Regions from separate parts of the Paenibacillus sp. FSL R7-0216 genome, predicted to be linked through region 2. Evidence: riboswitches for the same ligand, from Rfam matches in the RefSeq annotation. Region 2 holds a riboswitch; each other region holds the start of a gene.
The links. Region 2 has a riboswitch for glycine ahead of gcvT (glycine cleavage system aminomethyltransferase GcvT). Riboswitches for the same ligand answer to the same signal wherever they lie in the genome.

Region 1 (2,200 bases), 1.8 Mb from region 2:
TTAACCTCCGACACCGCCAGCGCATAGGCCATGGCCTGGCAAGCGATGTCGCCGACGGAGGCCTCACCACGGCTTCGATAGGTCTCGACTCGTTTGGCATCGCCGCCCGTCAGACCGCTTGTGGAGACGATGTCCTCCGTCAGCCCCTTGCTTACCGCCGATTTCATGATTTGATAGTATTCGCCCATGGCGGCCAGGATCTCGGCCTCCGATTGCCCGCTCTCCGCCGCCTGATCCTGGATCATGATGCCGGATATCGTTTGGGATTCCCGCTCGCACAACCCCACCAGTTCCCGCAAATTTCTAAAACGCATCCTGCCCACTCCTTTCTTATCTCGTTAGATCGATATAAGCAACCTGGTTGACATGCTCCAGCGACTCAATCGCCTTCATCAGTTCCGATGGGATCGGCGAGTCGGCTTCCACCACGGTCAATGCTTCGCCGGTGCGTCCTTTCCGATCGGTAATGATGTAGCCGATATTCACGTACTCCCGGCTGAACAAGGCGGTAATGCCCGCCAGAACTCCTTGGCGATCGGCATGGGATACGACCAGGGTCGGCAGCTCGCCCGAGCTCTTCACCTCAAAACCGTCGATGCTGCGGATGACGATCGTCCCACCCCCGATGGAAGCGCCCGTCACCTCCGTATGCCGGCCGTCTTGGCCGGTTAGTTTTATTTTTACCGTATTCGGATGAGCTCCCGGCTGTACTCCTGTGGTAAAGGACACCTCGACCCCTTGCTCTTCGGCGTCCTGCAGCGAATGACGAATTCGCTCGTCGTCCGTGCGGTAATCGAGGATGCCGCCAACAACGGCCAAATCGGTACCGTGTCCGCTGTACGTTTCGGCAAAAGAGCCGTAGAAGCAAATCGCCGCTTCCGCCGGCACGCTTCCAAACAGCTGACGGGCAAATCGTCCAATCCTCACCGCCCCGGCCGTATGTGAGCTGGAGGGCCCGATCATCGCGGGACCGATAATGGAGAACACGTTTTTGAATCGCATGGATTAATCTCTCCCTTGTTTACATTCAAGATGACCAAGCCGCCTATCACGAAAAAGAGACAGAACAAAAAGGCCGCTGCCCTTCTGCTCTGTCCCCGTTACCTGAAAGTTTAATGTTCCCGGAGAACCATTGGCCCGGGATCCATGTACCTCTTGGGTGGCTGATCGCTCTCTCCAGAGTGGCGTCCGATCATGGTCCTTGTACCTGAGAGATTCGGTTGCCGATTGCAGGACCGGCCCTTTGCTCCTTCGGTGCCGCTCCTCGGCTTACCCTAGCGGTACGCCCAGCGGACTCTCCCATCATCCTCATTCGCCTGTATGAATTGTATTAATGTAAAACGAAGTTAGCAAGATGTCAAGATAACTCACATAACGTTGCGTATTTCGTCAATCTATTTTAGTCATATTTTCCTATTTTTATGTGAAAATATGGTTATTTTTCATATGCAACCACTTGTATCCTTAATTTTACAGATATATACTATCCCCAACAACTCCAGATTTTACCTTATTTTATGAATTGTTGAAAATAAGGTGCACTCCGCGTCAACTTTCCTTCACATCAGGATCACTTGGATTTCCGTTACGCCTCTCACTCCGCATCCGGCTTCAACTACAACTTCTCATCCACCATGGTGTACCCGCATTTGCATCAACCACTTTGATGAAGGAGGTGATGAACAAAGGGACGTTTGCTCTTGCTTGATCCGTTTTCAGGCATAACGTGTCCGGACCTTGCTGAACGTTGCTCCGGGCGGCCGCCAAAGGATGTCTGCTGCACTTAAAACCTCATAAAGGGAGTGAAGAAGTTGATAAGTCTCAAGAGATTTCGCACATCTTTCTCGCTTGGCATGTCGATCCTTCTAGCGTTGACCCTCGTTCCCGCAGCCTCTGCCGACAGCAGTGGAGTTTCGGGAAAAACCAGCCTGAAATCGACCGCGCCTCACGTGGCTGAAGCCAAAATCGACGCCAAATTGCAGACTCAGTTTAAGCAGGACGACTTCGTCACCTACCTTGTCAAACTCAAAGAACAAACCGATACGGCCTCGGTCGCCAAACTGGCTCTCCAGAAAGCCACGCTGGAGAAAGCCACACCTTCCGCCGCGAAGCTTTCCGCTCGAACCTCCGTCGTCAGCGCGCTTCGCGAAACCGCCTCCCGCAGCCAATTCGCATTGGAGGATTACTTGCAGAAAGCCCA
Region 2 (2,200 bases):
TGCCGTCTCCCCGCTGATTAACCAGCGCATCGCGACCGATAAAATCACCTTGTTCCAGCTTCACGAACCGATTCAGGCCTGCTTCAAGCGGGGAGATATCCGGTCCTAGCTCCTGCCCGTAGAGCGGCAGGCAAGCTTCGAAGCGTAACGTATCTCTGGCGCCAAGCCCGGCAGGGAGAAGGCCGCGCGCTTCTCCGGTTTCCATCAGCACATCCCAAAGCGCTTCCGCATGTTCAGCAGCCACGTACAACTCGAAACCGTCTTCACCGGTATATCCGGTGCGCGACAGCAGCACGGGAATACCGGCAATCCGCGTGTCCCGAATAAAGGTGAACGGACGCAAGGCTGAGGGGTCCATCCCTTCGCAAAGCGGGGATAGAAGAGCGGAGGAGAAGGGCCCTTGTACGGCGAGTAAAGCCGTCTCGTCGGACGCATTGCGCATCGTTACGCCTTCAGCGGGAAGGTGTCGCTGCAGCCAATCCCAGTCTTTTTCGATATTGGAGGCGTTAACCACCAACATGTACTTTGTCTGCTCTAGCTTGTAGATCAACAAATCGTCCACCACACCGCCATCAGGATAGCAGAGCAGGGTGTACTGAGCTTTTTCCGGCACGAGTAGGTCCACGTCGTTGGTCGTCATGCCTTGCAAAAAGCGTTCCGCCCCAGGCCCCTCCACGTAAAATTCGCCCATATGCGATACGTCGAATAACCCGGCGCGCTCGCGCACGGCTTCGTGTTCTTTCTGGATGCCGCTGAACTGCACCGGCAGCTCCCAGCCGCCAAAATCGATGCAGCGAACTCCTTCATATTTTGCATACCTGGAGTAGAGCGGCGTACGTCGCAAAGCGGATTCGGACATTACCATCACCTCGAAAGGGCCGGATCGGCCAATTTTGGGAAACCAAAAAAGGACAGGCCAAAGAAAATCCCGTCAGTCTACCTAACGGATCTTCCTGGCTCTGTCCCTTGTACCTGAGAGTTACCCTGCTAAGGCTCTAAGACTTGCGCAGGTTTCCCCTTGGGTGATTCGCATGAGAGTTGTAAATGAACTACCTCTTAGCGAATGCTCTCCAGAGTTGCGTCCGGCAGAAGTCCTTTTGCCTGAGAGATTCACCGCATGGCGGCTTGCTCCTTCGGCGTTACAATATGGCCTATTGTAATCTCTCCCCCTGCCATCAATCGCAGCTTACACATCTCATTAATACTCAAAACCAGCCTCTATGTCAATAAAGTTATCATAATAATTTTAATATATTTCGTTTGTTGGAAAAGGTTGCGCTTACATTTTGATAGACTCTATCATTTGTGTTAATAATATTGACATGAGAGCTAGGTTTGGAATAATCTGAACGAAGAAACATCAAGATCGAGAATCGGCAAGTTCAGATGTGGGACGATAGATCATCCGGAAAGAGGAGGAGCTAGTCTTGGCCAATGAGATCAGGGAAAACATGTGGTACAGCGATGAACATGAATGGGTGCTTGATTTGGGGGACGGTACGGTAAAAATCGGCATTTCCGACGTAGCTCAACATCGATTGGGGGATATTGTGTTCGTGGAGCTACCCGACCCCGGGCAGGAGATCGAAGCGCAGGACGGTATCGGTACCATTGAATCCGTCAAGACGGTCGCCGATTTGTTTACGCCGGTCAGCGGTACCGTGGTGGCAGTGAACGGAGAGCTGGATACCGCTCCCGAACTAGTGAATGAAGAGCCGTACGACGGGGGGTGGATGGTACACATTCGTCTGAAGGAGGATCCGAACCTCGCGCTAGCAAACTTGATGGATGCCAAGGCGTACGCGGAATTTATCGAGAGATAAGTTGATATTTCATTCGCACGAATCAAAACTCGCGGCCAGCAATAAAGCGGAAGAACCGGATCTTCGATCGGCTTCGCTGCTTATCGCATGCCGCGAGTTGTTGTCATCAAACCTGGCGCCCTTTGGAGGGCAAGAGTAGGGAACGGTACATTACCTCAAACATAAACTCCATCGCCTCCAAATGACGTTTTGCCTCCCTGAGGCCGGAGCCCCAGGCATAAATCCCGTGGTTTTGCAGCAAAAACGCGGGAACGCGGGAATCCAGTCCGCCCGCAATTCGCTTCAGAATTGTTGAGAGTTCAGCGGCGTTTGGCAGGATCGGCACTCGAATCTCCGTGCTCGTCTCCCAGATTCCTATTCTTTTTAACAGCTCATTG
Region 3 (2,200 bases), 2.0 Mb from region 2:
GGTACACATGGACGCTTCGAGGAGCTCGACCCGGGTCGTGAGCAGGAAGAAATCATGCTGAACACGGCGTCGTTAGTCGATCTTACGCATCGTTTGCTGCCCCATATGTTGCGGCGGGGGGACGGAGTCGTCGTGAATGTGGCTTCGATGGCCGCCTTTATGCCTTGTGCATATTCGGCCGTTTATGGGGCAACCAAGGCGTTTGTCATTTCGTTCTCTGAAGCGCTGTGGGCGGAAATGCGGGGAAGGGGCGTTCGCGTGCTTGCATTATGCCCAGGGGCAACCGATACAGGATTCTTCGATGCGGTTGGCAGTACAGACATGGCTGCAGGCAACAAGCTCTCTACACCGGAAAAGGTAGTGCAGACCGGATTTCGCGGGATTGACCAAGGGCGCAGCTATATCATTGAGGGTCGATCCAATTCGTTTATGGCTCAAATGATCCGATTTGTAAGCCGACGCCGAGTGGCCCTGATCATGGAACGCATGACAAGACCGAAGAACTGATGGAAGGAATGTTATTGACAAAATATTTATCCGCGAGTAGTATTTGAAAAAATTGAATAATTCGCAAGCTATGATGGCTATGGATCACACTATAGTCGGAGCAGCTTCTGGAGAGACTGCGGAGATTCCGCGGCGCCGAAGGGTTCACAATCTCAGGCAAAAGGACAGAAGAGTACTAAATAATTGTTTATTTAGGTTATTTATTATTCTTATGACCCGGAGATTGGAGCGCATCCAATCTCTTTTTTTTAGCGTTATTTGTTCAATATTTCACATGTAGTCAATCATGAAGGATTAAGGGGGAGTTAGGGGTGGCGCAACAAGAATTAAAGAGAGATTTAGCCAATCGACATGTTCAACTGATCGCTATAGGAGGAACGATTGGGACCGGGTTATTCCTAGGATCAGGGAAAGCGATCCAACTGGCCGGCCCTTCAATCGTTTTTGCCTATTTACTTGTGGGGATCGCCGTATTTTTTGTCATGCGAGCGCTGGGAGAACTGCTGTTATCGAAAGCGGGATATCAATCCTTCACGGACATTGCCGAAGACTATCTTGGGCCCTGGGCCGCGTTCGTTACAGGATGGACGTATTGGTTCTGCTGGATCATGACGGCGATGGCGGATGTCATTGCTGTTGGGGTGTACGTGCAATATTGGTTTGATATCCCGCAATGGGTGCCGGCGGTGATTTGCTTGATTATTTTGCTGGGACTTAACCTGTTAACCGTGAAGAATTTCGGCGAGTTGGAGTTTTGGTTTGCGTTGATTAAGGTTGTGACGATTCTCGTGTTAATCGCCATCGGTGTGATTTTGCTGGTCATCGGATTCAAGACCGATGCTGGAGCCGTAACCGTGAAGAATATGTGGGGGCACGGAGGGCTGTTTCCCAACGGAATAACCGGTTTCTTGCTTTCCTTCCAAATGGTCGTGTTCGCCTATGTTGGCGTGGAGCTCGTTGGGGTATCCGCTGCAGAAACCTCCGATCCGGAGAAAAATATCCCATCCGCCATCAATAAAATTCCGCTGCGAATTTTATTCTTCTACGTTGGCGCCTTGATCGCCCTCTTATGTATTAACCCCTGGACCGGGCTGACTCCGGCGGAGAGCCCGTTCGTGAAGACGTTTAGTCTGGTCGGCATTCCGATTGCTGCGGGGGTCATTAACTTCGTCGTGTTGACCTCGGCCGCCTCCGCTTGTAACAGCGGGATGTTCTCCACCAGCCGGATCCTGTACAACTTAAGCAAGAACGACCAGGCCCCCTCCCGGATGGCCAAATTGAACAAGAACCATGTGCCCGGGAACGCGCTGCTGATTTCCACGCTGGTTATTTCCGTCGGGGCGTTGTTAAGCAAACTGATCCCGGGGCAGGCTTTCGGCATCGTGACGACGATCAGCGCCATTTGTTTTATATGGGTGTGGGGCGTGGTGCTCGTGTGCCATATTCGTTATAAGCGAACGCAACCGGAGCTGCAGGCCAAGTCGAAGTTTAAAGCGCCGTTTACCCCTTTTATCAATTATGCCGTTCTCGCGTTGTTTGCGGCGATCCTGCTGATTATGTTGTTTGCGGATGAGACGCGTCCGGCATTATTGTTAACTCCGCTATGGTTCATTCTATTGTTCGTATTGCATGCGATGAGAAAGCGCAAGGAACAGGCAACCTCTACACCCTTAGAGCAAACTCATCTATAACG

Region 1: linked by a shared signal. The riboswitch ahead of sdaAB (L-serine ammonia-lyase, iron-sulfur-dependent subunit beta) and the one ahead of gcvT (glycine cleavage system aminomethyltransferase GcvT) in region 2 are both predicted to bind glycine.
Region 3: linked by a shared signal. The riboswitch ahead of MKZ15_RS23185 (amino acid permease) and the one ahead of gcvT (glycine cleavage system aminomethyltransferase GcvT) in region 2 are both predicted to bind glycine.

The regions. Positions count from the first base shown of each region.
Region 1 is NZ_CP150222.1:1,220,754-1,222,953, reverse strand. It holds gene sdaAA (L-serine ammonia-lyase, iron-sulfur-dependent, subunit alpha) at 1-314, opposite strand, end outside; gene sdaAB (L-serine ammonia-lyase, iron-sulfur-dependent subunit beta) at 331-1,002, opposite strand; glycine riboswitch at 1,186-1,312, opposite strand; gene MKZ15_RS05130 (S8 family serine peptidase) at 1,812-2,200, shown strand, end outside.
Region 2 is NZ_CP150222.1:2,988,652-2,990,851, reverse strand. It holds gene gcvT (glycine cleavage system aminomethyltransferase GcvT) at 1-859, opposite strand, end outside; glycine riboswitch at 1,080-1,179, opposite strand; gene gcvH (glycine cleavage system protein GcvH) at 1,428-1,823, shown strand; gene mtnB (methylthioribulose 1-phosphate dehydratase) at 1,930-2,200, opposite strand, start outside.
Region 3 is NZ_CP150222.1:5,035,719-5,037,918, reverse strand. It holds gene MKZ15_RS23190 (SDR family oxidoreductase) at 1-507, shown strand, start outside; glycine riboswitch at 605-685, shown strand; gene MKZ15_RS23185 (amino acid permease) at 819-2,198, shown strand.